3 regions of the Paenibacillus allorhizosphaerae genome follow, and region 1 is predicted to be linked to each of the others. Evidence: riboswitches for the same ligand, from Rfam matches in the RefSeq annotation. Region 1 holds a riboswitch; each other region holds the start of a gene.

Region 1 (9,847 bases):
CAAAATCGCCAACGCCCATGACTTTATCATCCGCTGTCCGGACGGTTACGACACCAAGCTGGAGGAGAACGGGAACAACATCTCCGGCGGCGAGCGGCAGCGGCTGGCCATCGCCAGAGCGGTGCTGAACAACCCGCGCATCCTGATCCTGGATGAAGCGACGGCGTCGCTGGATATCGAGACGGAGACGGCGATTCAGGAAGCGCTCAAGCGGGTGACCCAAAATCGTACGACGCTGGCCATTGCCCACCGGCTAACGACGCTGCGTAACGCCGATCGGCTAGTCGTGCTGGATAAAGGGCGATTGGCGGAAATCGGAAGCCATCAAGAACTGATGGAGCAGAAAGGAATTTATTACAAGCTCGTAACCGCGCAGCGCGGCATGGCCAAACCGAAAGCCGGGCAAGCGGATACGGCTGTATAGCATAGCAATAGCGAAAAAGCTGCCGGGGGCCCGGCAGCTTTTTCACCAGGAGGCGGCTGCATCGTCTTGCTGCCTCCCCGTATTCCATTACAAGTTGCGGCCGCCCGTTAAGGCGTCCATGACGCGGCTCGTTCGCATCGCGGTTTCGCCTGTGCTAGGGCAAAAGCTCTTGCCGAGCAGTTGACCCACGATCGATTGAATGAGCGGCTGTTGAATATGGGCCGGATGCTCAATGACGCACTCCTCTTCTCCTTGCTCGCGGATGAGCCGGATCGGCGTTTCCCCGAAGGTGGAGAAGACGATCCGGCCTTTGCTGCCGACGATTTCGTTGCGATCTACCCGAGAACCGGTGGTGAAACACCAGGTTCCGGTACCGTGGGCACCTGAAGCAAACGTGTAGCTGCCGGTAACGATATCTTCCGCCTCGTACAGCCCGGCTTGATTCGAGGCCGAGCCATGGGCCCGCTCAATCGGTCCCAGCAAGAAATCGAGCAGATCCAGCGTATGGCTGGCAAGATCGTAGAAGTACCCGCCGCCGGACAACTCCGGTTTAATCCGCCATGCCGTGGAGCTTCCGCTCAAGTCATGGGCGCTCGGCTTCGCCAGATGCGTGGTGATGACGGTGCGTACCTCGCCGATCGCGCCGTCGTCGAGCCACTGTTTCACCTTGAGGAACCGCGGCAGCGCGCGACGGTAATAGGCGATGAAGAGCGGTACGCCTGCTTCACGGCAAGCAGCGATCATGTCCTCGCATTCGGCGGCGTTCATCGCCATCGGTTTTTCCACGTAGACCGGCTTGCCCGCTTTTGCCGCTTCGATCGCATAATTTTTATGGAAGGCCGGCGGCGTCGCCACGTAGACGGCGTCGACCTCGGGATCGGTAATAAGCGCCTCGGCCCGGTCGTACCATTTTGGAACACCGTGCCGTTTGGCGTAATCTTCCGCAAGCGCGCCGTCCCGTCTCATGACAGCGATAAGCCGCGATCCTTCCGCTTTTTGGAAAGCGGGGCCGCTTTTGACTTCCGTCACGTTCCCGCACCCGATAATCCCCCACCTGATTTCCTTCATTATGATCATCCCTCCGATGGTTGTTGACGTACAGTATAAACTCATTATACCAGTATTAGGGAGCAATGAATGGGTTAATCTATCATTTTACTTGTATTTTCTAGAAGGGATGCTATAATACAACTGGAAAATACTTTTGTCGGTACATAAAAGCAAACTTGGTGAAAGCCAAGGACGCAAAGCTAAAGGGACTAACGTGTAAACAATGTCAGCCAGCTGCCGAAGGACATGAGGATATAAGAGATAACAGGCCTCCCTTTTGCAATTGGGGGGGCTTTTCTACGTTTAGTGGGGGGGAGCTCGGAACACGTGAAAAAAATATTAATCGTCGACGATTCATTGTTTATGAGAATGATGCTGAAAAACGTGATCCAAGAGCTCGGATACGAAACCGTTGCGGAAGGAAGCAATGGTCTGGAAGCGCTGACATTATATGAACGACACAAACCGGATTTGGTGACGCTGGATATCACGATGCCGGAGATGGACGGAATCACTGCGCTTGGCAAGCTTCGTACAATGGACCCTTCCGCAAAAATTATTATGGTGTCGGCGATGGGACAGCAGGCGCTGCTGATTCAGGCCGTAAATATGGGGGCAAGCGATTTTATCGTCAAGCCTTTCAATAAAGAGCGGGTCATGGAGGCGTTCCGCAAAGCTTTTGCCGGATGACAGCCAGGTCCGTATGTAACATGAGATTCGCCAACGATTGAATCGGCGAAATTTGGAGTTTGGCGCATTCGGATAGTACAATGGTATTAAGCTGCTTGCGCAAACATAGTATTGTGATCATTTTGGAAAGCGAGGGATTTGAATTGGAAATTTGGTATCACGGACATTCCTGCGTGCAACTAACCCATGGCGGACATTCGCTGATTATCGATCCGTTTATATCCGGGAACGGGCTGGCTGTAACCAAACCGCAGGATATCAAAGTGGAGTACGTGCTGCTGACACACGGGCATACGGATCATACGCTCGACGCGCTCCCGATTGCGAGGAACAATGACGCTACCATCGTAGCGATTCATGAGCTCGCTACGTATATGGGCTGGCAGGGGGCCAAAGCGCTCGGAATGAATCTCGGAGGCAAAGTTTCCCTTGGGTTTGCCGAAGTGCAAATGATTCAAGCGTTCCATTCCTCCAGCGTCATTGTGGACCAGGAAGGTAAAATCGTATATGCCGGAATGCCTGCCGGATTTATTATCAAGTGGGACGGGATGACGATATTGCACAGCGGCGATACAGCGTTATTCTCCGACATGAAGATGATCGGGGAACGCAATCAGGTCGATCTCGCCTTCTTGCCGATCGGCGACTTGTTCACGATGGGGCCGGAAGATGCGGTTACCGCTGCCGAATGGTTCGGTGCGAAGAAGGTCGTCCCTCTTCACTTCAACACCTTCCCGCCGATTGCGCAAAACGGAGAGCAGTTTATAAGCCGGTTGGCGGAAAAAGGTATTGGCGGCCGATCGCTTTCGCCGGGCGAAAAGATGACAATATAATCGACGATAAAGGAGCTGCTTTGGTAGTGGAAATCATCAAGGTCAAGACGGATGAGCAGCTGCAGGAAGGTTTATCCGTCCGAATCGCGGTGTTCGTGGAGGAGCAGAACGTTCCCCGCGACCTCGAAATGGACGAGTTTGACGCTTCGCCGCAGGCATGCCGGCATTTTGTTGTACGCAATGATCTCGGAGAGACGATCGCTGCCGCGCGTTGGCGGATGTACGACGGGTTGACGGCAAAACTGCAGCGGATTGCCGTGCTGAAGTCGTATCGCGGCAAGGGGATCGGGCGGATCATCATCGATGCGATGGAAGCGGATATTCGGGAAGGCGGCGTACCGGCCGTCATATTGGATGCTCAGACGCAGGCGGAAGCCTTTTATCGGAAGCTGGGCTACGAGACGATCTCGAGTGAACCGTTCTTGGATGCCGGCATATGGCATGTACGGATGAGGAAGCAATTATAGCCATCAGAAAACGGAGGGAATCCTCCGTTTTTTGTTCCGACTGCTTAGGCAAATAAAAAAAGCCCCGTTGATTTCGGCAGCTTCCGGTGGTACAATATGTTTTGGTGTCTGCATCGCATTAAAACTATCTTTGCAGTATCTTCCTACAATAATTATAGCACCATCAACCCTCATTGTCAAACGTGAAATTCGGTTGTGGATCGTCACATCATTTGAAGAGGAGCGATAGGATGAGTATTACGGAACAAGATTGGAAAGCAGAGCAGGAACGGGTACATTCGGTAACCGGAAAAATCAAGGATCGCATCGAACGGCTGGAAAGCGAGATCGGAACATCGAAAGCGGAAGTCGTCGATATCCGCAAACATTTTTGGGATGAGGTGACGGTCAACCTCAGCACGGCGGAAGATATAACCGAGACGTATTTCAGCATGAAGCAGCAGGTCGAGGTGTTGTCCGAACGGGAGCGAAGCTACCGTCACGCCGCTGAAACGCTGCGCAAGCTGAAGCGGCTTGCCGTCTCTCCATACTTCGGCAGAATCGATTTCACCGAAACTGGCATGCGGCGGCCTGAGCAAATTTATTTGGGCATCGCTTCGTTTGCCGATGATGACGGCGAAACGTACTTGATCTATGACTGGCGCGCGCCGATCTCCAGTCTTTATTACGACTACCCGCCCGGTCCGGCGGCTTACGCAACGCCTCACGGAGAGATAACCGGCGAGATGTTGTTGAAGCGGCAGTATGCCGTCCAAAACGGCGAATTGAAGCTGATGTTCGATACCGGCGTGACGATCGGTGATGAGCTGCTGAAGCAGGTGCTCAGCCGCACTTCCGATTCGCAAATGCGGACGATTGTGGCGACGATCCAGAAGGAACAAAACCGGATCATCCGCAACGACCGCAGCCGCATGCTAATCGTGCAAGGCGCCGCCGGGAGCGGAAAGACATCGGCTGCATTGCAGCGGGTCGCCTACCTGCTCTACAAGCACAGGGAACAATTAAAGGCCGATCAGATGGTGCTGTTCTCGCCGAACCCGCTGTTCAACAGCTACGTCTCCACGGTTCTTCCCGAGCTTGGGGAAGAAAACATGCAGCAAACGACTTTTCAGGAATACTTGGAGCACCGACTCGGTAAGCAATTTCAGATCGAGGACCCGTTCGCGCAGCTCGAATCGCTGCTTACGGGAGCGGACGACCTGAATCAAGCGGCGAGAGTGAGCGGGATTCGCTACAAATCGTCATTCGGTTATTTGCAGGCGATTCGTGCCTACAAAGAACGGTTGGAGCACGAAGGCATGCTGTTCAAGGCTATTCGCTTCCGAGGAGAAGACATCGTATCCGCCGAACAATTGCTTGAGCGGTTCTACGAGTATGATCCGTCGATTCGGCTTACGAACCGCATCGTGCTCATGCGCGAGTGGCTGTTGGAGAAAATCGCCGAGTTCGAAGAGGCGGAATGGCAGAAGCATTGGGTGGAAGATGAGATCGAGCTGCTGAGCAACGAAGATTATCACCGGGCTTACAGCAAGCTGCGCCGCAGTAAGCGAGGGAGAGACTTTACTTTCGACGATTTCGACAAGGAGCGGGAGCTGCTCGCGCGAATGGTCGTAAACGAAAAGCTTAAGCTGGTTCGTCAGCGCATCAAACGGCTTCGGTATGTCGATGTACTCGGATTGTACCGGAAATTGTTCGAAAACCCGGATCGGATCGCGGGTTTGCAGGGCGGGGAGGAACTGCCGCAGGCATGGCCGCTCGTTTGCGAGCAAACGCTGGAGCGACTGGATCGGTTGGAGCTGCCTTACGAGGACGCGACGCCGTACTTGTATTTGCGGGAGCTGCTGCTCGGCTTCGAGACGAATACATCCGTACGTCACGTTCTGGTAGACGAAGCGCAAGACTACTCCCCGTTCCAACTCGAATTTTTGAAGCGGCTGTTTCCTCAGGCGAGAATGACGGCGCTCGGCGATTTGAATCAGGCGATCTACGTCCATGCTTCCGTACTGCATGAAATCGATCCGCTGACGGAGCTCTACGGGGCCGATCAAACCGAAGTGATTCGCTTGACGCGCAGCTACCGGTCGACGCAGGAAATCGTCCGGTTCACCCGCGGCATGGTGCCGGGCGGAGACGCCATCGAGCCGTTCAACCGGAGCGGAGAGAAGCCGGTACTGACGCTGACCGGGAGCCGGGATGACCTGCATGACGCAATCGTTCGGGATATCGAAGCGCTGTACGCTGATGGATACGAGTCCGTTGCACTCATTTGCAAAACCGCTGGCGAAAGCGCGGAAGTCTACGATGCGCTGAAAGACAGACTGCCGCTTGGGCTTATTACCAAGAGTTCGCCGTCTTTCGAGAAAGGGACGCTCGTCATACCGGCTTACCTCGCCAAAGGGGTGGAGTTCGATGCCGTTGTCATCTACAACGCTTCGAACGAGCAATACCGGACGGAAGATGTGCGCAAGCTGTTCTATACCGCATGTACGCGGGCCATGCATACGCTGCGCTTGTACTCGCTCGGAGAAGCGAGTCCGTTCGTTACGGCAGTGAACAAGGATACGTACGAGACGGTATCGACGGTCCGCCGATGACACCGGTCCGGTCGTGCATGAAAACCAAACCTCCGAGCCCGCTTTGAAGCGCGGATTCGGAGGTTTTTCACGAGTCATTTTACGGTTCGAGCAACTTCACGTCTTCGAGTTTATTCTTTACTCCGGCATATGCTTCATATAAATGAGGAGCAGAGGGATAGCGATAAGTGAACGGGGCGGGTGATAAGATCCCTCCCAACTAGCCGCGGAATAAAAGAAGGACGGAACGTTAAGCTTGGTATGAAATTAGCTTGCTTTCATTTTTATGAACCGTGATAATAGATCCATGTTGTTTCTGAAATTATGGTTATTGACATTGTTATTGTTCATAACATGGGGGGATCGGTACCGTGAGCAACACTGCGCAAAAAAGAAAAATACCGATTCGCGAATATACTGTTCTGCTAAGGCGCTACTTAAAGACGCAGCGGGCGAGTATCGTCACGCTCAGCATTTTGCTGCTCGTCGGCATCGGAATGCAGCTTGTAAATCCGCAGATCATCCGGTATTTCATCGACACGGCGCAATCACAGGAAAGCGCCTCGCCGCTGCTGTATGCCGCCGGTTTGTTTATCGGGGTGACGCTGCTGCAGCAGGTCGTCTCCGTGGTAGCGGCGTACATCGGCGAGAATGTCGGCTGGATCGCCACCAACCAGCTGCGCGGGGATGTAGCGGCACATTGCATGAAGCTGGATATGGGTTTTCACAAATCGCAAACGTCCGGCGTCATTATCGAACGGGTGGACGGCGATATTAACAACCTGGCCAACTTTTTCTCCAATTTCGTCATTACGCTGCTCAGCAACCTGCTGCTGGTAGTAGGGATGCTGGTGCTGCTGTTCCGTGAAAATTGGCTGATCGGAACAGGCATGCTGCTGTTTGTCGTATTCGCGATGTACGCTATCCAATACGTTCGCCAGTTTGCCGTTCCCCATTGGGGGAAGCTAAGGCAGATCAGCGCGACGTTCTACGGTTTTCTCGGCGAGCATTTGGAAGGCACGGAGGACACGCGGTCGAACGGTGCAACCGGTTATGTCATGCATCGGTTTCACCGGCTGCTGAGAGAATGGCTGCCGCTGCGGGTGCGCGCTTTTCTGGGCTGGGCTTCGATGTGGATTACGACGCTGGTTGTGTTTGCGATCGGAAACGCAGTCGCGATTGCGCTCAGTTTCTATTTGTGGCACAAAGGATTGATAACCATTGGAACGGTGTACATGATCTTTTATTACACGGAGCTGATGGCCAAACCGATTGAAAAAATCCGCACGCAGATGGAAGATTTGCAGAAAGCGGACGCCAGCATTGTCCGGGTGCGAGAACTGCTGCAGACGGAATCGGAAATCAAGGACGGCCCCGGCACGCCCATTCCGAAGGGAGCGCTGACGGTTCAATTTGAAGGCGTTCGCTTCGGGTATGACGATATAAGCTCTACGCTGGAAGATATCAGCTTTCGCCTGGAACCGGGGCAGGTGCTTGGCCTGCTTGGACGTACCGGCAGCGGCAAAACGACGCTCGCCCGGCTGCTGCTGCGCTTCTATGATCCGCAGGAAGGCAGCATCCGGCTCGGCGGCACGGAACTGCGCGACGCGAAGCTGCACGAGCTGCGCAGCCGCGTCGGCATGGTTACGCAGAACATCGAGATTTTCCAAGGGACGGTGCGCGACAACCTGACGTTTTTTGACGACATGGTCAGCGAAAAGCAAATCATGCAAGTGCTATCGGAGCTTGGGCTGGAGCGCTGGGTCGGCACGCTGCCGAACGGTTTGGAGACGATGCTGGAATCGGGCGGCGGAGGTTTGTCTGCGGGCGAAGCACAGCTGCTATCGTTCGCGAGGGTGTTTTTGTCCGATCCGGGCCTTGTCATTCTCGACGAAGCGTCTTCGCGTCTCGACCCGGCAACGGAGCAGCGCATTGAACTGGCGATCAGCCGGCTGCTGCAAGATCGCACCTGCATCATTATCGCTCACCGGCTAGCTACAATACAGCGGGCGGATCGCATTTTGATTCTCGACAACGGGCGGATCGCCGAGTACGGGGAACGGGTGCTCCTCGGAGCGGATGCCAGATCAAGGTACAGCCGAATGCTTCAGGTCGGAATGGAGGAAATGCTGGTATGACGACGTTCTCATTCTTATGGAAGCTGACCTGCTACCGGGCCGGGCGTTATTGGCTCAATGCGTTCGCCTGGACGTTGATTTATTTGGCGCCGATCTTGCCGGGGCTGTTGACGAAGCAGTTTTTCGACCTGCTGACGGGGCATTCGGCTTACGGCCTGGGCGTAGGCGCTCTGATCGCGCTATTGATCGGGGCGGCTATCGCTCGCTCCGCGCTGATCTTTTTCGGGTTCATTACCGACGTTCAGTTCCGGTTCCGCATCGGGGGGCTGCTGCGGAGGAACATGCTGAGTCATGTGCTCAAGGAACCTGGGGCCAAAGCGATTCCGTATTCGCCCGGGGAAGCAATCTCCTCGTTCCGCGACGACGTCGATCAGGTGGAAGAAACGGTCAGCTGGTCGGTGGACGCCTTCGGCATGACGATATTCGCCGCCGTCTCCTGCTTCATTCTGGTGCGGATCAATGCGGAGTTGACGCTGTGGGTGTTCTTGCCGCTCGTCGTCGTCGTTACGATTGCGCAGCTGTCTACGACGCTGCTGCAAAAATACCGCGCGGCAAGCCGCGAGGCGACGAGTCAAGTGACCGGCGCGATCAGCGAAATGTTCAGCACCGTGCAGTCGATCCAGGTAGCCGGTGCGGAAGATCGGGTGATCGGCCGCTTCAAGGCATTGAACGACCAACGACGGGAAGCGATGCTAAAAGACAAGCTGGTGAATTCCGTGCTTGACTCGATCTTCTCGAATGCAGTCAATATCGGGACAGGGCTCATCCTGCTGTTGGCCGCGAATTCGATGCGAAACGGCAGTTTTACCGTAGGCGACTTTGCCCTATTCGTTTATTATTTAACCTTCGTCACCCAATTTATCCAAAATTTTGGAAAATTTCTAACTTACTTCAAACAGTCCACCGTGGCGAAAGATCGGCTGCAGCAGCTGCTGCAAGGCGCTTCTCCGGAGAAACTGACGGAGTATCACCCGCTGCACCTGCGCGGGGCGCCCCCGGAGCCGGCCGCACCTTCAATGCGCGGAGAGGACCTGCTTGACCGGCTCGAGGTGCGCGGATTGACGTACCGCTATCCGGAAACCGGCCGCGGCGTCGAGGACGTCCAGCTGGAGCTGCCGCGCGGCTCGTTCACGGTCGTGACGGGCCGTGTCGGCTCCGGCAAGACGACGCTGGTGCGCGCGCTGCTCGGACTGCTCCCGATGCAGACGGGAGACATCCGCTGGAACGGGGTACGAGTCGACGCGCCCGGCGATTTCTTCATTCCGCCGCGCAGCGCCTACACGCCGCAAATTCCGCGGCTGTACAGCGATACGATGGAGAATAACATTTTGCTCGGGCTTCGCGCCGAGCCGGATCGCCTCGGGCAAGCGATCCGCGCCGCGGTGCTGGAAACCGACCTGGAGCGGCTGCCGCAGGGGCTCGAGACGGTCATCGGCCCGCGCGGCGTCAAGCTGTCCGGCGGTCAGGCGCAGCGTACGGCCGCGGCACGCATGTTCGTCCGCGAGGCGGAGCTGCTCGTGTTCGACGACTTGTCCAGCGCGCTGGACGTCGACACCGAGCGGAAGCTGTGGGAGCGCCTCGAGGAACAGCGGCAGGGGACGACCTGTCTCGTCGTCTCCCATCGCAAAGCGGCGCTTGCCCGGGCCGACCGGATCGTCGTTCTGAAGAACGG
Region 2 (9,847 bases), on a different contig from region 1:
GCAGTGGCCAGCCGTGCGGCTCGTACCTTCCATTTTATAGGATTGAGAGCCCGATAGCAACAAGCTCCGCCGCAGCAGAGCGGCATCAGGTATTGCTTTCATGCGCAGCTTTCTATACAATGGATTAAAACACAAGCGGTAGGAGATGTACCCGATGAACTGTAAAATTTCGCGCAATGCGGCAAAAAAAATTTTGGAAGAGCTGGAGCAAGAAGAGGACAAGTCTCTCAAACTCCGCGTCTATATTACGCATCAGCATGGAGATCATGCCCACTATGGGATGAGTCTCGACACGCCGACGGACAAAGATGAGATCGTATCGACCGATAAAAACATCGATGTCATTCTGGAGAAGGATCAACCGCTGCTTGACGGCATCCGCATCGATTATTTTTATGTCCCGGAAGAAGGCTTTGCGATTACCAATCCGAGCAAGGGCAACCACGGCGACCACTAAGAGCCGATCGGCTAGCTCTTCAAGGAAAGGAACATACGCATGGCCAACGATATTCGTGTTTGCGACAAGTGCAAGCACATGAAAATGAAAACGACGCTGCCTAAGCTGCAAAAGATGGCGCCCGACGCCGAGATCAAAGTCGGCTGCAAATCGTACTGCGGTCCGTGCTCGCGATTCGCATTCATCTTTATTAACGGACGGTATGTCACCGCACCGACGGAAGATGAAGTCATCGAGAAAGTGCAGAAATACGTAAAAAAATAACCAATACCGGTTTGCCGGCCGTGCAGGACTGTTTGACCCGAATAGGGGTCAAACAGTCCTGTTTTTGTGTGGATCAAAATGGTTGAAACGAAGCGGAGGCAATATTGCATCCATCTATGGGCAAGAGCGGTTTCATCTTGTATAATATAATTCTATTTAATTAACCATTGGTATAATAAGGGGATTTGCTCCGTGCTGGCACAACTTAGAAATTACGGCTCCGGACGTCTGATGCCGTTTCTGAAGCAATACCATCCGATCGTTCATCTGCTGTTGGTCGGTACGGTTATGGCCCGGATGGCCTCATCGATGAGCATGCCCTTCCTTGCGATCTATTTGTCCCGCGAATCCCAATTAAGTCCGCTGCTGATCGGCGCGTTTATCGGGCTCGGCTCGCTGGCGGGTACGGTTGGCGGATTCGTGGGCGGCGCCTTGTCGGACCGGGTAGGGCGCAAAGCGATCATGATGACCGCATTGCTCGGCTGGGTCGTTGTGTTCACCGGATTTGCTTTTGCGAAGGCGACGTTGGCGTTCATGCTGCTCAATATGCTGAACGGGCTATGCCGATCGCTCTATGAACCGGTATCCCAGGCGCTCATGGCGGATGTGACGGAAAAGGAAAAGCGGCTCAAAGTATTTTCGATGCGCTATATCGCTATTAATGTCGGGGTAGCCGTAGGCCCGCTGCTCGGCGCCTATGTAGGCGTGTTCGAAGCATGGCTCCCGTTTCTCGTGACCGGCTTTATTTATTTCATCTATTCGGCGATATTGTACACTTTCCTTCGTAAATTCGGGATACGCACGATTGAAGGCGAACAGCGCAAGAACGTGACGGTCCGTTCGGCGTGGCGGATTATCGTCAGCGATCGCGTATTCCGCTTGTACATTGGTGGGGGGATCATCGGGGCAATCGGCTACTCGCAGATGACGGTCACGCTGTCGCAATACGTAGAGCAAAGCGTGGCGAAAGGAGCAGCCCTGTTCGCGCTGCTTATGAGTTTGAACGCCGTTATCGTCGTGCTGCTGCAGGCGCCGATCTCCAGGTGGTCGGAACGCAGAGCGCCGATCGTTGCGATCGTAACAGGAAACGTCATGTTCGCGCTCGGCGATATCGGGTACGCTCTGTCGCACAGTTGGACGGCTTTCATGATTTCGATGTTTCTGTTTACGCTCGGCGAGATCTTAAATTATCCGGCGGCGAACGTGTTGATCGACCGGCTCGCGCCTGAAGGGATGCGGGGGACTTATTTCGGTGCGCAATCATTTTCTAATATCGGGCACTTTATCGGACCGCTGATCGGCGGCTACCTTTTGTCGAATTGGGGCGGAAACCGGCTGTTTTTCTTGCTTGCCGTCGTGACCGTATTCGGTACTTTCTTTTACTGGAAAGGCCACCGTCTCCATGAAATAGTTCGAAAGACCTGTTAAATTCGGTTGAAATGAGAATAAAGGATCATGTTATCCCTAGGTCTAATCTTTTATTCTTTATATGTAAGAAGAATCATAATGAGACAAATTTCGATTTCGGTCTCGATAAGGGCAACCCGGACGAAAGTCCGAGGACGCAAAACTACAGGGGCTAAAGCGATGATTGAAGCCATGCCAGCCAGTTGTCGAAGGAACGGTGATGACGTAACCATAGACGGACTCCCGTTACTGCAGTCCTGCGACGGAAGAGTCTTTTTTGTTTCAGAGAGGAGCGTTTGACAAGGATGTCGGAAAAGGGCTGGAATATTATGACCCGGAAAGGCTTTTACACGAAGATCGGCTCCGATTTGATCGGTGTGTACTCGTCATCCGAAGGGCCGAAGCTGTTCATTAACCGCGAAGTGTATGAGCTCATGTCGTCATGCTGGGATGTGGAAATGGTAGCGGGACGTCATCAGCACATCATTAATTTTTATTGGTGCGGCGAAGTGAAGCTTTCCTTACGGTGCGAAGCGGACAGCAACGTGTTTATGTCGCTGTACGACTATTTGGGTTGCCGGACGATGGCCGTCCGCAACGCCTAAACTTGAATGGAAATCGTGGATGGAGTAGGCACCTGTTTGGGCTCCTGTGCATACGATGCTTTTGTCAAAGTATGGGGAATCGCCAAACAAGGAGGGATCATTCGTGACCTACCATCCCGATTTCGTGCAATCCGCTCTGTTCGAGCACCGGTTTTGGCTGCAAATATTGGGGGATCATTCCCGTTTTATCAAAGACGGGCTTTCACCGGAGGAACGGGAAGAAATCGCGCGGGCCGGCAGCTTCGTTCAAGCGTTCGATCAGTTGCTGATGCGGGTGCGGGAAGAGGAACAGGTCGAGAAAGTAAGCGAGCTTACGCGCGATGCGGCTTCATGGACGCAGCAGCTCCGAGCGTTCAAGCTTTATCTGCTGCACCGTCATTTGACAGGTAAGATCAGGCTTCATCTGTCACCGTCGTTTCTCAGCCATATGGTAAATGAACTAGAAGAATACATGCGGGTGTTGGGAAGCTTGCTATCCGGGCAGCCGGCGCCCGTCTACGAGGATATTCATCATCATTTGCTGTGGCTCCAGGACGCTTTCGGCCATGCCGCTTCGATTGCGGGCGAGCTCGATATGGCGGAAAGCCGGCTTATGAAGACGGCTCGGACGTTTGACCGCGAATTTCGCGAATTTTATGTGAAGGCGGTCGAGCTCGCCGGCTATATGAGAGCGAATATTCGCAAGTTTCCTGCGCTGTCCCGTTTCAATAAGGAAGTGGAGCTGGAGATGGCTTTGTTCCAGCAATTTTTACGGGAGCTGGAAGAGCTCCGTTTGACGCGGGAAGCGCTCGGTACGCTGACGCCGCTGATGGCGGACCACATGGCCCGGGAAGAATGCTACTATTTAACGAAGCTGTCGCAGGTCACGGAGCTGAACTCGCCGAATTGCGACCCGACAAAGCCGCGTACGGAATAAATTTTGAAACGATTCAAGAAGCGAAAAAGCCGACTGCTGCAGTGAACTGCACCTCCAATTGCTAAGGTGTGTCTAACAATTGGGGTACTGTTCACAGCAGCGTTTTTTTTCATGCGCGTATATCACGGTAAAAGTATTGTCTTTACTTCATGTATTCATAAATTATATGATTACTATAAGAACGAATGTATAGAAACTGGAAGGGACTGCCCTACATGTCACAAGTATTGTCTGTCAACATCGATGAATTGGCTGAAATTGCAAAAGCGCTCTCTTCCGAGCTGCGCATTGAAATTTTTAAAGCGATACAGAAAAAAAGGATTAACGTCAACGAAATTGCCGAAATGTTTGATTTACCGGCTTCCACCGCGACAGTCAATGTGAAAAAGCTGGAGGAGGCGAAGCTGATCCGCACGGAATTGATCCCGGGCATCCGCGGGTCGCAAAAAGTATGCTCGGCGCTGTACGACCGCATGATTGTCGATTTCGGGAAAACGGAAAAAGTGGACCCGGCGAATTATCAATATATTAGCATGCCGATCGGCCACTACGTCGACTGCGATATTATCCCGACCTGCGGTCTTGCTTCCGAAACGGGACTGATCGGTTTTTACGACGATCCGCGGAGCTTTTACGAGCCGGACAAAGTGAACGCGCAAATCTTATGGTTCCGGCAAGGTTTTGTGGAGTACCGGTTCCCGAACAAAATCCCTTTCAACAGCCGGCTCACCGGAATTGAGGTGTCCATGGAGCTGTGCTCGGAAGCGCCGCTGCACAACAAAGATTATCCTTCCGATATAACGGTATGGATTAACGGGATCGAGCTCGGCACCTGGATGAGTCCGGGCGATTTCGGCGGGGAGCGGGGCCTCTTGACTCCGGCTTGGTGGGAGACGCACGTAACGCAGTACGGCGTGTTGAAGAAGTGGAAAGTCACGACGGAAGGCACGTTCATCGACGGCAGCCAGGTATCGAACCTTACGGTGGGCGATTTGGACATCGACGGGAAGCATTCTTTCTCCTTATGCATCGGGATTAAGCCGGACGCGGTCAATCAAGGGGGAATCAATTTGTTCGGCCGCAGATTCGGCAACTACGATCAAGATATTTTGCTTCGCATGGATTATGAACCGAAAAAAAGAGAGTCCTATTCCTCGTGAGGATTAGGTTTTTTTCACTTTATTAGTTTAACATTTGTTGAAATTAAACGAATATTGTTGAATGGTGGGGTTCAGGGTGAACATGACTGCAAAAGCTAGGGCAAGCCGCTTGTTTAGTGTCATTGTGTCCATTCCGCTCTTATGGATGGGAGGCTGCAGCTTGACGGAGCCTGCTCCGCCCGTTCAGGAGGTCAAGGGATCGCCAGCGCCGGCTTATTATCAAAATCCGCTGCTCAAAAACGCGCCGGACCCAAGCATTTTAAAGGCTTCGGACGGAACGTATTATGCTTATCCGACCGGCGGCAGCAAGTTCGAGGCGTATTCCTCGCGCGATCTTGTCCACTGGAATAAGGAAGGCGTTGCCCTTAGCGGCAAGGAGCTGAAATGGGCGAGCACGAAGTTTTGGGCGCCGGAGGTGATCGAACGGGACGGCAAGTATTATATGTTTTTTTCGGCAGCCGCTTCGGACGGCATCCCCAAATTATCGGTTGCGGTTAGCGATTCCCCGAAAAGGCCGTTCAAGCATCCTTCCGAGAAGCCGCTGTTCGACTTTGGATTCGGCACCATCGATCCGTTCATTTTCAAGGACGATGACGGCAAAATCTTTATGTATTTCACGAAAACGCTCTTCGATGTCGGAGACCGCAAAGAGAGCCATATTTATGTGGCGGAACTCGCATCTGATCTGCTTTCGGTCAAAGGGGAGCCGAAGCTGCTGTTGAAACCGGAGCAGTCCTGGGAGGTCCAGAGCGGCAAAATGCGTTGGAACGAAGGAAGCTACGTCCTCAAACGAAACGGGACGTATTATTTGATGTATTCGGCCAATTGCTATTGCGGTAAAGCGTACGCCGTCGGTTATGCCACGTCCAGGCAGGCGACGGGTCCTTTTACGAAGTATGCGAATAACCCGATTTTAAGCGCGTCTTATAAAGAAGTGTCGGGCACGGGACATCATAGCGTAACGACTTCGCCTGACGGGAAAGAATGGTTCATCGTCTACCATTCGCATATCGATCCGGCCAAAGGCGGGGCGCCGAGGCAAATGAACATGGACCGAATGGGATTCGGGCCAGACGGGACGTTATATGTGAACGGACCGACGATGACGAAGCAGCCGATGCCGTCCGGTACGACGGATTGGAGCAATATCGCGGCGGAGGCGAGGGTAACGGCCAGCTCCGGGAAGAAGGCGTTTCCGGCCGATAACATCAAAGACGGCATGTATGCGATGGCGGTCAAGGACGGAACGGGCGAATGGGTAACCGAAGGGGAGACGGACGGCGCTTGGGTCATGCTGGAATGGAGCAAAGCTAAGGAAATTTCCGATGTGCTGCTGTATGACAGTTCGGAAGTGCGCAGAGGCCTGATGTCGGGAAAATTATACGTAGATCATGACAAATCGCCCATCCCGGTCACGTTTCCCAAAGAACCCGGTGCTGCCGCGATCGTTACCGTCGACAGGAAAAAGGTGAACACCATCAAGCTGATCATCGATCAAACGCTGCTGGACGGTACGGAAACCGGAATGTCTGAGATTATCGTTATGGGAAAATAAAAATAAGTTGTTTTAGTGCGATAATAATTGAAAAAAATGATTGATGTGCAATAACGGGAAACGATAAAATTTTTATAGACGAGATCAAGTCATAAACGATTACACCCCGTATATATCGCTGCAATCAAGCTCACGAGGCATAAAAAATTACCGGTGGGAGGCAGTTGTCATGAAGGAGAAGGACATGGGCACATTTGCCAATCCGATCAAAGATGGCGGAGCGGACCCTTGGATGATATTCAAGGACGGAACGTATTACTACACGCAAACGACGGGAAAAGATATTTCGGTGTGGCAGACGCATTCCATCGAAGCGATCGGCACCGCGGAACGGCGGGTCGTGTGGACGCCGCCTCAGGAAGGTCCGATGAGCAGAAGCATATGGGCGCCGGAGCTGCATGCGCTGCAGGGGAAGTGGTACATCTATTTTGCGGCGGACGACGGAAAAAACGAAAATCACCGGATGTACGTGCTGGAGTCGGAAGGCGAAGACCCGTTCGGACCTTACCGTGTCAAAGGGAACATCGGAGATCGCACGAACAAGTGGGCGATCGACGGGACGGTATTGCAAAAGGAAGACGGCTCGCTCTATTTCATATGGTCCGGTTGGGAAGGCGACGTAAATGTCAGTCAAAAGCTGTACATTGCCCGAATGAGCAATCCTTGGACAATTGAAGGGGAACGGGTGGAAATCGCTTGTCCCGAATACGATTGGGAAACGATCGGCGATCCGAAGGTACTCGAAGGTCCGCAGGTGCTGTTGCATGAAGATCGCATCCATATCGTCTATTCCGCCAGCGGCAGCTGGACGGACGATTACTGCTTAGGCTTGTTGTCTGCGCGCAAAGACACGGACGTGTTGGATCCGGCATCCTGGAGCAAATGGCCCGAGCCCGTATTCCGGCGGACATCGGATGTGTTCGGTCCTGGCCACTGCTCGTTTGCCCGTTCCCCGGACGGCAGCGAGCATTGGATCGTGTACCATGCGGCCAAGCACCAAGGAGCAGGCTGGAAGCGCAATGTAAGAGCGCAGCGGTTCGATTGGACGGCGGACGGCAGGCCCGTTTTTGGCGAGCCGGTCTCCCCCGGGACCCCGCTGCAGAAGCCAAGCGGCGCAATGGTGGAACACCGATGAACGAACTGTCGAAGCCTACCACTTACCCGGATGCAGCGGTCTCCGGATGCAGGCAAGCAAGGCGATCTGCGAAAGACAATCCGGCCGTTTCAACCGAACCGGTTACGCTGTCCATGTGCAAGCATCAAATGAATATGAGCGCGTTGGAGCCGGTTACCATCAATACGGCGCTTCGAGAAGCGGAAGAACGAGTGAATCAAGCGATTGACGCTTTTAAACAAGCAAAAAGTAACCCGTCTTACTTGAACGAAATCTATCTTTGGGAGGGCACATATGAGCAGCAGCAGGCCGAACATTTTATGGATTTGCACGGACCAGCAGCGGTTCGACACTTTGCAGTGCTATGGCAATCCGTATGTCAGCACGCCGAATATTGACCGTCTGGCAACAAGAGGAGTGCTGTTTGAGAACGCGTATTGCAACTCAACGGTATGCGCGCCAAGCCGGGGGAGCTTTTTGACGGGACGTTATCCGCGAACCGTCGGTTTGCGCAAGAACGGGCAAAACATTCCGGATCGGGAAGTGCTGGTGACCAAAATTTTGCATGATGCGGGATATACGTGCGGGCTGTCCGGCAAACTGCACTTGAGCACTTGTTTTCCAAAAGTATGCCACGGCTCGGAGCGCCGGATCGACGACGGCTACGATATGTTCCATTGGTCTCATCATCCGGGGGAAGACTGGCCGACGAACGAATACAGCCAATGGCTCCGGGCCAAAGGAAAAGCGTTCGCGCCAAGGCCTATAGACGGATGCGAATACGTCGTTCACGGTCCGGATGCCGAGGACCATCAGGCGGCGTGGTGCGCCGAGAAGGCGATTCAGTTCATCGAAGCGCATGAGGGGAAGCCGCAGCCGTGGCTGTTTTCGGTTAATATCTTTGCGCCGCATCATCCGTTTGATCCGCCGGAAAGCCATTTGCGAAAGTATCTCGATAAGCTGGACGAAATTCCGCTTCCCAAGTATACCGAAGGGGAATTGGATACGAAAACCGAGTTTCAGCGCAAAGATCATCAGGGAGCATATGGCAATCCGAATCTATATCCGTTCAGCCGTATGAAGGATTCCGATCACCGCTATTTGACCGCAGCTTATTGGGCTATGGTAGGCCTGATTGACGAGCAGGTCGGGAAAATGCTCGATGCTTTGGAGCGCACCGGCCAATCGGATAACACGATCGTCATCTTCATGTCCGATCACGGGGAGCTGCTCGGCGATCACGGCATCTACTTGAAAGGGCCTCATTTTTACGAACCTTCCGTTCATGTACCTTTGATCCTCTCCTGGCCGGGACAATTCAAAGAAGGAATACGCGTTCCCGCTCTCGTGGAGCTCGTCGATCTCGCGCCGACGCTTCTGGAGGGGGCAGGACTCGAACCTCGCCCCGGCATACAGGGAAGGTCGCTCATGCGGCTCTTGAAAGGCGAGACCGACACGCACCGGGACGACGTATACTGTGAAGCCTATGAAACGATGCGAGGCAAATTTGCGCCCGGATACAGCATCATGGTGCGGGATTCGACGTATAAAATCATCGTCTACCATACGCGGCACGAAGGCGAGCTGTACGATCTTGCAGCGGATCCCGGCGAAACCGTCAATTTGTGGAACTCGCCCGAGCATGTGCCGCAAAAGCTCCGCATGATGGAGCGCTTATGCCACCGTATGGCCCAGACCGTCGACCCGCTGCCGGAACGATTGGCGCCGTGGTAATAGAGCATGAGTAAACGAAAGGCTGGAGCTCCCGTGCCAGCAACGGGCGGCGACAGCCTTTTCTGCAGCACATTTCTAATTCAATGGAAGGAAAAAAGGAATTTTTTGAAGAATTTAACATATGTATTCCGAACTTTCAGGAGGTGTAACGGTGAGCTTACAGTGGAAAACCGGTAACGAACCCCAAACCAAACCGTTCGAATGGGCGGGGCTGGCCTGCGTCTATATTCCGACCCGAGACGTAGCGAAAGCTTCCGAATGGTACAACCGCGTGCTGGGAATGAAGGTGACGCTTGTTGAGCCGGGAAGTCACGCCATGCTGTCGATGCCGGGCATGGGATTGTTTTTGGTACAGACGGACATCGAATCGACCGTCAATTACTATAAGCAGGATGGCGGCCAGCCGCAGGCGGCGTGGTGTTTCAAGGTGAAAAACATCGAGGATTTGCACGGCCGGCTGGCCGCAAGCGATGTTCGGGTATCGGAACTGACAGACCGCGACGAATGTGGAATCAACTTCCAATTTTACGATCCGGACGGAAATTTCTTTGATGTGAACGATGATTACCGGATTTTTGTGCCGCTGCAAAAGGCGGAACATGAGGAAGCTTTATTCACGCTGTTAAAACGGAAAA
Region 3 (9,847 bases), on a different contig from region 1:
TTTCTCGCCTTTCACGACTGGGGTTATATTGGATGACATTAAGCCCTCGGCGTATGAATCGTATTTGCTCACGGGCAGCGCCTTTGCGGCGGAAGACTTGAATGCGGCCTGGACGTTTTTGCCCTGCAAATAAGGCAGGTTCGTTCCGAACGATTGTTCGATGCTTTTGCCCTTGAGCACCGGCAGGCGCGCGTTCTTTGCGACTTCCGTCTGCACTTCGTCGGAGAGAATTGTGGCAATGACCTGGAACGCCTGATCTTTATATTTGCTTTGCGACGTTACATGAAGAATCCAGGCATCGGTTTGCATGCCGACGTTAGCGCGCTCGGGAAAGGAAGGATATTGCACCAGATCCCAGTTCAAATCCTGTGCGACTTTCAGATTCGGCAAAATGTTATTGGTAGCGAACATGGCCAGGTTGCGTTCCTTGATGAACTGATCGGTGCCGCCTCCGGCGAGACGAACCTGGTTGTTTCCCGGAATGTCGTAAATGCTCTTCAACAATTCGAATATTTTTTTCCAATTGTCGTTATTGACTGTCGCCTTCTCCGTCTTCGGGTCGACGAAAGCGTACGAGAGGACGGACGCGACGCGGGTCGATTTGTCTGGTTCCAAGCCGCGATACTGCACGCCGCCGTCGCTGCGCGTCACGTTTTTGGCAAGCTCCCTCACTTGCTCCCACGTCATGCCGTCCTTCGGATAGGCGACCCCGAATTTATCGAAAATATCCTTGTTGTAGTAAAGGCCGCTGAAATGCATCGTCCAAGGGAGGCCGATCAGATGATCCTGCTGGCTTGACGTTTTGACGGATTCGACGGCCACCGGATCAAGCCGGGAAAGATCCAGATTAAACTTTTTGATCAACGGCTCGATATTTTCCTCCAATCCGGTGCCCATGTAGCGGTAAATGATAGGTGAGGCCGACATGACCAGATCCGGTATGTTTCCACTGGCCAGCAGCTTGTCGAGTGCGAGCTCAGGCTTGGTCATATCCAAGATTTCAAACGAAATGTGAGGGTAGCGCTTTTTGACCGGCTCTTCGAAATATTTTTGAAATTCGTCCGGGCCAAGCCATCCGATGTTGATGGCGAGTTTCAGCGTGACAGGGTCGGTGGACACTTGCGGCACTGCGTTTTTGCCTGCATCCGCAGGTCCGTTCCCGGTGCTGCCGCCCGATCCGGAACTGCATGCCGTCGCCCACAGCATAAGCGAAAAAGCGGTCGCAGCCAGGCAAGCTCGTGTTAATTTCATAGCTATACCCCTTTCGATAAAACATATATAATTTTATGTATGCGGTTGCAAAACGTGCCGTCAGTAAGGAAGTCAAAACACTATGCAGCGGAGAGGGACGGCGGGTAGTAAGCGTTCATTTCGTTCTAACTTCTTTTCATTGTAAAGAAATAGGCAGGATCACGTAGGACACAATTTCGCTAATGATCCCATTTTTTCGTGAGGAGTGAACAAGATGACTTTTTTTCCGATCAACAAACAGCTGACGGACTACCCCCATATTTCGCAGTCGTTTCCGCTCGATATTACGATTAATCAAATATACCGTCATTTTCCTGCGCACCGGCACGATTTTCTGGAATTTTCACTGGTAATCGAAGGGAGCGGTTATGAAGTAATCAACGGGATCAAGCATCCGATGCAGCCCGGGACGTTCACCTTTTTACTGCCGTACCAAATCCACGAAATCTTCGTTTCATCGCCGCAGCCGCTGCGTTTGTACAACTGTATGTTCGGCATCGATCTTTTCCAGGCGCCCATGGTGTGGATGGATTTTCGGGAGCTGTTGTTTTCGAAGGAATCACTGCCTTCCTACATACACTTTTGCGGTAAGGAGCTTGAATGGATGACCGGCATGCTGGCTCAGCTGCATCATGAAGCGTACAACCGAAGTGGACTGTGGCGAAACTGCCTGATGCTGGCGAAGCTGACGGAAATTCTCGTGCGTTTCGATCGCTTGAGAAGGAACGGAGAGGGCGCGAAACCGAAGGAAGAGTCGGGGATGAGTTCGGTATGGCCGATCATCCAATATATTCATCATCATTATCGGGAGCCGATCTCGCTGTCAGGCATAGCCGACCGTTTTCGAATGAGCAGTTCGCATTTGAGCGAAGAAATCAAAAAACATATCGGCATGAATTTCATTCATTTTCTCCACGAGGTCCGGATCCGCCATGCTTGCGGACTGCTCGCTTCCACGAGCATGAGCGCTTGTGATGTAGCCGAAGAGGTCGGTTTCGGTTCCCTCAAATCGTTCTCGCGCATCTTCCGTGCGACGAAAGGCGTGACCCCGGCGGAATACCGCAAGCGCTGTCACATAGCGGAAACGGATGAACGGGGGAACGTGCGCTGAGCACTGCGCTTCGGCCGTGCGTCCAGCAAATGGAAGCCTGCTTGGACCGTTGCAGCGGGCGAGAGTCCAATTTTGCCGAAATATGGGTGAATACCGTGTTCCCGATAGGTAGATCTCCATAGACTAATGATGTGTTCGATAGGGAACACGCAAACAGTCGAAGCGACTGCGGGCTGCCCGTTCAGCTGACCAACGCGGCGTGCAGCCTGCCCAATTCATGGAGGTGCCTATTTCAATGGAAAAGTATCAACCAATGGCGAACCCGATGGTAAGTCCGATGGCGAATCCGATGCCGGCTCCTTATCCTACTGCGGTTTCCCCGGCTGTCATGCCGTCTCAACCGATCTACGCTTCTCCGGTTAACGTGCATGCAAGCTATGAAGAAATCAATATTTACGCGCCGAAAAAGCATCACCATCACCACGGTATCCATGGCGTATGGACGACGACGGGAGCGATTCTGGTATTGTACATTTTGCTCGTCATCATTCTGCGCAGCTCGCATCGCCTCTGATGCATCGCCGAGGCCGGCGGTCCGTCCGGTAGTATGAATCCGGCTCCGCCGTAAGCCGCGACCGAGGCTCCCTGCGTTATTACAGCTTACTTATATTAGCGACAACGTATGCTGGCAGGGAGCCTTGCGAAGGTGGTAAGACACGTGATGGTGTCCGTCCGAATTCACAAGCAAGGTACATAGGCAATCTATAAAAAGGTTAGCATTTTCCATTCGTTGAGTATTTATTAAATCAAACGTTTGATTTAAAATAACGTTTAATGCTTACTGACGCTTCCGCACTGGCGATGATTCTCGTCGTCTGCGCCGTGGTCGGGCTGCTCGCTACGGCCGTGCGCAAAGACGTTTCGTTCGCTCCCGGAGGGGCGCGGTCGGCGTCGCCGGCGCCGTCGAATTCATAGACGGCTGGCCTTAGACCGGGTTTCGCTCAGCGCCAAGCTTGTCCTTCCTGCCACCGGCGTTCCCGGGTGGCTTGCACTTCCCGGTGCAAAGTTTCATAATGGTTATAAAGTAAAGGCTTTCAGCCAGTCGTGCAAGCAAGAGTGGCCGCATTTACGGAAGGGATGTTGTATGGCGCAGACAGATTCGGAAATGAAAATACGCATACTGCACGCCGCTAAAAAGCTATTTTCCGAGCAAGGCTTTGACGGGACGAGCGTCCGGCAAATTTGCGAGGAAGCCGGCGCCAATGTGGCGCTGGTGTCCTATTATTTCGGAGGCAAGGAGAAAGTGTTCCATGCCGTATTCGACTACTTTTTCCCGGGCCGGCGGATGCAGCAATATGAGGAAACGCTTAACCAACCTGTAGAGGGCTTACGGCTGATCGTGAAGGAAATCATCCTTTTCAGCATGACGGATACGGAGCTTAGCGGCATCATACAGCAGGAAATGATTCGCAGAAGCCCCCGGTCGGATACGATACGCGCCATCACGTTCCCCGTATGGGAAAAGGTGCGCGAGCTGCTGGAGAAAGGCAGACGTGAAGGCGTTTTCCGGTTCGAATCGTTGGATCACACGTTCATGTTCATTATCGGGGTCGCGCTGGGGCATAAAAAATTTCCGCATTTCGAACCGATCATGTCCGTAACGGAGTCGAATCCGCAATGGATGGCGGATCATGCCGTCGATTTTATTTTCAAAGCGCTGGAGGTCAAAGAACAGGAAACATAACGGACGGATAGGGGACATCCGCCCACACCGCCCGCCCTGGAAATTGCATAATATACATTAACTAGCTTCCAAAGGGTGATCCGTATCATGAATCGATTTCCAATGATGATCCGCAGCGTCAACGAAAGTCTGGATGAGATTATTACCGCTATTGATAAAGTGAATGCCATCTATCAGTCGGCGGAGCAAATGTCTCCAATGGTGAAGCAGGTCGCCAAACTGCTGGCCGACGCGAAAGCGGGAAATTCCGGGCCGGTACGAACGAGCGAAGGCCGCAGCAGGCAAGGGCAAGTTCATACGGCCCGTGCCAAAAAGAAAAAGCCGTCCTCAACCCGCGGCATAAGGCGCGTTTGGTAAACCCAATAAACGAGGAAAAAGCCAGGTTCCGGCCAACCTGGCTTTTTTTGGTTGGCAAACTCTCCCAAATGGGTTATACTGGAATCTATCATATGTTATTCCCAATATATCAAACTTGGTTGCCCCGGTTTTCTTCCTCCGCTACGGTCGTAGCGACCGTGTTCGCTAATTCGTCATAATTTGCACGAGCTTAATCGTATCAGCGAATTGAGTAGTTCTTTCGTAGGACAACTTTTATTTGAAGTGCCCTAAATATTGCAAAAGATGTTGATTGTTGTAAATTGCTGTGTTATGGTAATGAGGAATAATGACTAACTACTTTACTGATAAAGGCAGACTCTTCGAAAGAAGGGGACGCAAAGCCACAGGCCTAAAGGATCAATTTTTCTATGGCGGCTGGGTTTCCAAAGGAGGTAGGACGAATGATCGTTGCTGAATCTGTCCGTTGTTGACCCGGATGGTTCTTTATCATGCATATTTTTGAAAAAATGCTGCATCGCTTTTTCGCTATTGCTGCAAGAGTGATATAAAAGCAGACATGAAGTTACGGCAATGATAGGGTTTCGCAAGTGAACGGTAAAATTTATGTTGGATTTTGCAGAACGATGTCAATCGTCTTGCCGTTGTAGTCACCATGTTTCGACAGAACCAGATTAGAAGAAAAGCTTGTGCCACGTCTCCCCGTCGGTTTCTTCAAGCCTGATAGATTCAATGACCGGAGGACCTTGATAGACAAGGGCACCACAACAGCAGCGGAGTTCACTCAAGTTACTACATAACTTCGGTGCGGCGTGGGTTGGAACAAGAGATGAGAGGACGAGCATTTATGAAATCTTTCAAGCTGCTGACGACGATTTTTCAACCGGTAGTCTTTGCCATGAACAGACTAAAATTTTCCTTGAAGTTTGCGTTGATCGGTCTGTTTTTGATCATTCCGGCCATTGTCATCAGCCTGCTGTTAAGCAAGCAGATTATGGAGCAAATCCGCCTTGGATCCGAAGTAGGGCGGGGACTGAGCTATGTGAAGTCGATTCAACTGGCGGTAAATGAAACGATATCCTCCCGCGAAGCGTTACTGTCATCGGATGCGAGCAAAGCGGATGAGGCAAAGAAACGTTTGGCTGCGGCGATTGACGAACTATCCGTGAGCGAGCGCAAGTATAGCAGCGGAGCCGCTACGGGTGAAAAGTTGGAGAAGGTGCTGGAGCAGCACGCCAAGTTGAAAGAGGCGGCGCTTAAGGATAAGAAAGAAATTGTAGATCTGTACGCCGTGCTCATGACGGAGCTTAACAACCTGATTACGGCGGTCGGCGACGCTTCGAATGTCAACTTCGACAGCTATGAAGGAACCTCTTACCTCTTTAACGCGTATGCCAGCCAAATGCTTCCGCAAACGAACAATACCTCGGTGATGAAAAGCATCGGTCCCGACGTATTAGCGCGAGGCTCTTTGACGGAGGATGAGAAGTTATGGCTGCGCACAGCCTCCGTGAAGTCGCGAATGAACGCTTTGCAAACTTCCATGGATACGTTTTTCCGGGCAAATCCGGAGTACGCAGAGCGGCTTCAAAAGCCGACGGAACAAGCGATTTCGGCATCCAACGCATTTTCCGATCTGGTTGGGACCAAAATGCTCAACGCTGCCGAAATGATGAGCCAAAAATCCGAATTCGACATCGTCGTTTCCAAGACGGAAGAGGCGAATGCCGCTTTGCTGAGCGCGCTTTCGGCGACGCTTGACGAAATAACGAAGGAGCGGATGGACAGCAACCGGAGCACGATCGTGTGGGTCATGCTGCTGGTAGTATTCGTGATCGTCTTATCCGTTTATTTGTTCTCCGGGTTCTACATCTCGGTGATCCGATCCATTCGTCAGTTGTCGGAAGCGTCGGCGACGCTTGCGGCCGGGGATCTGCGTACGCAAATCCGGCTTCAGACCAAGGATGAGATGAGCTACATCGCCCAGTCGTTCAACGAAATGGCGGCCTCTCTCGAGAAGCTGATTACGATGAACAAGAAGGTCGTCGACCAGGTGGCGGAGTCATCCACGATCCTGCTCGAAACCTCGAACCAATCGGCGGCTTCGACGGAACACTTCAACCAGGTGATCGGGGACATTGCCCAAGGATCGTATACGCAATCGGAGGCGGCGCAGCAATCGTCCACGGCCATGGTCGAAATGGCTGCCGGCATTCAGCGCATTGCGGAATCCTCTTCGACCGTATCGGAGGCCGCCATCGTGGCGTCCACAAGAGCGGAGAACGGGAATACGCTCGTGCAATCGGCAATTGGTCAGATCGATTCGATTCATCAAACCGTGCAATTGGCGGCGCAAATCGTCCATACGTTAGGGCAGCGGTCCAGCGAGATCGGCCAAATCGTAGGAATGATCAGCGAAATCGCGAATCAGACGAATCTGCTTGCCCTGAACGCTTCGATCGAGGCGGCCAGAGCGGGCGAACACGGCAGCGGCTTTGCCGTTGTAGCCGCAGAAGTGAAGAAGCTGGCGAACGCAAGCAAAGACCAGGCGCAAAGCATCGACGGATTGATCAAGGACATTCAAGACAGCGTCAACCAAGCGGTACAAGCCATGAATCAGGGCGTAGAGGATGTCAATATCGGTTCCAACATGATGAAAGAGACGGAAGCTTCATTCCGTCATATTTTGGAATCCGTACAGGAAGTCGCGGAGCAAATTCAGGAAATTTCCGCAGCAGCGGAAGAAATGTCGGCAGGCTCCCAGGAAGTTTCCGCATCGCTTGAGGAGATGGTGGATATCGCCGGAGTCGCCAGAGATAAGGCATCGGACGCCAACTCTTCGGTTTCCGTTCAGTTGAAATCCGCCGAAACCATTCAATCGTATTCACGGAAGCTCAATGAGCTTGCGATGAGTCTGCAAACCGATATGGGGCGTTTTAAAGTGTAGGAGCAGGATTTATATAAAAGATCCAAAGTAACGATTGGGAGGGACTTATTGATGTTGGGATGGAGAGGTACAAAACGAATTTGGGTGACTGGGCTGCTCGTCATGGCTCTGGCCTTAACGGGCTGCGGTGGAAAAGCGACGCCGGCATCAGGCGGGAAGGACGGCAAAGGGGAAGCGCAGAATCAGCAGGAATTGGTCAAGTGGAAGCACGGGATCGTTAAAGCCAGAGGCGACGCATCGTACCAGCTGATGGCGAAAGAGAAAAACTTCTTCAAAAAGCACGGCGTCAATATCGAATACATGGAGTTTGAGAGCGACGTTACGATGCTGCAGGCGCTCGTCGCCGACCAAATCGATTCGATGGAAGCGAACCCGGCTTCGGCACTCACGGCCGTACAGCAAGGCGCGAAGCTCAAAGTGATCGGCTCCACGTTATCGGTCAACCCGTTCGTGCTGTACGTAAAAAGCAACATCAAAAGCTTTGATGATTTGAAAGGGAAAACCGTCGGTACTTCCGCTCCGGGTTCGATGCCGGAGATGTCGGCCAAAGCGATGTTGAAAGCAAAAGGAATCGATGTCAATTCGGTTACGATCGTCAATGCAGGAGCAGACGCTCAACGTTACCAAGCACTCGTAGCCGGCAAGCTGGACGCGACGGCGGCAAACAGCGACTACGTGGTGAACGCCGCTTCCGACGGCATCAAGGTGTTGGCTTATGCGTCCGACGTGATTCCGGACTATCCGCGGTTTGTAGTCATCGCCAGCGAAAAGTCGCTTAAGGACAGACCGCAGGGAGCGGTCGGATTTTTGGCGGCTCAGAGCGAAGGTCTAACCTATGCGCTGGAACACCGCAGCGAAGCGATTGCACTGGCAGCTAAAACGATGAACGTGCCGACGGATAACGAAGGCATCATTCAAGTATACGATGAGTTTAAAAACAAAAACTTCGTTTCGCCGAACCTGGAAATTCCGGTGAAAAAAATCGAGTGGCTGCAGGATTTGCAAATCGAGCTTGGCCGCATGAAGGGCAAAGTCGACGTCAATTCCATTGTGGACGGGTCATTCCGGGAACAAGCGCTTAAAAAAGTATCGGGCTCCAAATAAACTGAAAGGGGCGATCTCATGGACACTAGAGTACCGAAGGTCAGGGTCAGCAATATCAGCAAGCAGTTTACGGTGTGGGTCGAGGACAAAGAACAAGTCATCCGCGCCTTGGACAACGTTTCCTTCAGTGTCAATGCGGGCGAAATCGTGGCGTTGGCCGGAACGAGCGGTTGCGGCAAAACGACGATGCTCCGGATTTTAATGGGTCTGGAGCAAGCATCGTCCGGTACAGTTGAGATCGACGGCAACAAGGTGAACGGCCCCGGGTTCGACCGGGGCATGATTTTCCAGCATGCGGGTCTGCTGCCATGGCGCAGCGCGCTCGAAAATGTAGAGTACGGACTTGAAGTCAAGAAGATTCCGAAGCAGCAACGGCGCGAGGCGGCACAGCATTATCTCGAGCTGGTCGGTTTGAAAGACTTTATGCATCATCGGCCCAATCAGTTATCCGGCGGGATGCAGCAGCGCGTAGGCATTGCACGGGCACTTGCTATCGACCCCGAAGTATTGCTGATGGATGAGCCATTCGGCGCGCTGGATGCGCAGACGCGCGAATCGATGCAGGAAGAACTGCTGCGCATTCAGCAACAGACGACCAAGACGATCCTATTCGTCACGCACGACTTGGATGAAGCCGTGCTGCTTGCCGATAAAGTGTTGGTATTGTTCCCGGGCCCGGGGCGTATTCACGAAATCGTCGACATTCATATTCCTCATCCCCGGACGGACACGATTGCGGTTCGCGGTTCGGAAGAATTTAATCAGAAAAGGTACCATATCTGGAAAACGCTCAAGACGGCAAGTACATTGCAGGCAAATCCCATTCCGGCGGAGGTGCGGTGAGTGATGAACGATTTCCCTGAGGCGCTTGCCAGCCGTGTCGAAACGGCGTCGGCGCATAAACGGCGCACCAAAAGTAAACCGTTTAAGCTAGGCTACGTTACGGTTCTTTCCGTAATCATTGTTTTATTATGTTGGGAATTTTTCGGCCGGCAAATTTCTCCGATCTTCTCGTCGTATCCGTCGGCGATCGCCACTGCTTTCTGGGAACTGCTGCGTTCCGGCGTGCTCGTCAAAGCGTTCTTTCAAAGCATTCAACCGCTTGCGGCCGGTTTTTTCCTGGCAGCGGTCGTCGGCATCCCGGTAGGGCTATTGATCGGACGTTATCGCGTTGTGGAAGCGGCGATCAATATATATGTTTTGGCCGGCTATGCGACTCCGCTTGTCGCGTTAATGCCGCTGTTTACATTGTGGTTCGGCCTTGGATTTACGGTAAAAATGGCGATCATTTTTACGTTGACCGTCTTTCCGATCATCATCAATACGTCGGATGGCGTAAAGCAGGTGCCTAAAGCGCTGATCGAAGTAGGGATCGCTTTCGTGGCTAATCAGTCCGGTATCATGTGGAAAATTA

Evidence for each region. A riboswitch is a leader RNA that binds a small molecule or an ion and turns the genes downstream of it on or off. The one in region 1 is predicted to bind cyclic di-GMP.
Region 2: it holds a riboswitch for cyclic di-GMP, as region 1 does, so the genes downstream of both, ACFQI7_RS22145 (hypothetical protein) here and ACFQI7_RS10770 (response regulator) in region 1, are expected to answer to the same signal.
Region 3: it holds a riboswitch for cyclic di-GMP, as region 1 does, so the genes downstream of both, ACFQI7_RS23390 (methyl-accepting chemotaxis protein) here and ACFQI7_RS10770 (response regulator) in region 1, are expected to answer to the same signal.

What each region holds. Positions count from the first base shown of each region.
Region 1 covers NZ_JBHSRV010000002.1:489,618-499,464, forward strand. The annotation lists gene ACFQI7_RS10760 (ABC transporter ATP-binding protein) at 1-424, shown strand, start outside; gene ACFQI7_RS10765 (Gfo/Idh/MocA family protein) at 512-1,492, opposite strand; cyclic di-GMP riboswitch class I at 1,634-1,716, shown strand; gene ACFQI7_RS10770 (response regulator) at 1,802-2,164, shown strand; gene ACFQI7_RS10775 (metal-dependent hydrolase) at 2,308-2,997, shown strand; gene ACFQI7_RS10780 (GNAT family N-acetyltransferase) at 3,018-3,464, shown strand; gene helD (RNA polymerase recycling motor HelD) at 3,695-6,058, shown strand; gene ACFQI7_RS10790 (ABC transporter ATP-binding protein) at 6,409-8,175, shown strand; gene ACFQI7_RS10795 (ABC transporter ATP-binding protein) at 8,172-9,847, shown strand, end outside.
Region 2 covers NZ_JBHSRV010000006.1:158,944-168,790, reverse strand. The annotation lists gene ACFQI7_RS22165 (hypothetical protein) at 1-102, opposite strand, end outside; gene ACFQI7_RS22160 (HesB/IscA family protein) at 155-457, shown strand; gene ACFQI7_RS22155 (DUF1450 domain-containing protein) at 497-721, shown strand; gene ACFQI7_RS22150 (MDR family MFS transporter) at 953-2,149, shown strand; cyclic di-GMP riboswitch class I at 2,250-2,339, shown strand; gene ACFQI7_RS22145 (hypothetical protein) at 2,434-2,733, shown strand; gene ACFQI7_RS22140 (DUF2935 domain-containing protein) at 2,837-3,649, shown strand; gene ACFQI7_RS22135 (ArsR/SmtB family transcription factor) at 3,865-4,809, shown strand; gene ACFQI7_RS22130 (glycoside hydrolase family 43 protein) at 4,892-6,364, shown strand; gene ACFQI7_RS22125 (glycoside hydrolase family 43 protein) at 6,534-7,499, shown strand; gene ACFQI7_RS22120 (hypothetical protein) at 7,496-7,876, shown strand; gene ACFQI7_RS22115 (sulfatase family protein) at 7,773-9,212, shown strand; gene ACFQI7_RS22110 (VOC family protein) at 9,364-9,847, shown strand, end outside.
Region 3 covers NZ_JBHSRV010000007.1:41,895-51,741, reverse strand. The annotation lists gene ACFQI7_RS23420 (ABC transporter substrate-binding protein) at 1-1,251, opposite strand, end outside; gene ACFQI7_RS23415 (AraC family transcriptional regulator) at 1,466-2,362, shown strand; gene ACFQI7_RS23410 (hypothetical protein) at 2,598-2,876, shown strand; gene ACFQI7_RS23405 (hypothetical protein) at 3,137-3,277, shown strand; gene ACFQI7_RS23400 (TetR family transcriptional regulator) at 3,447-4,046, shown strand; gene ACFQI7_RS23395 (hypothetical protein) at 4,134-4,403, shown strand; cyclic di-GMP riboswitch class I at 4,725-4,812, shown strand; gene ACFQI7_RS23390 (methyl-accepting chemotaxis protein) at 5,230-7,329, shown strand; gene ACFQI7_RS23385 (ABC transporter substrate-binding protein) at 7,381-8,433, shown strand; gene ACFQI7_RS23380 (ABC transporter ATP-binding protein) at 8,452-9,276, shown strand; gene ACFQI7_RS23375 (ABC transporter permease) at 9,280-9,847, shown strand, end outside.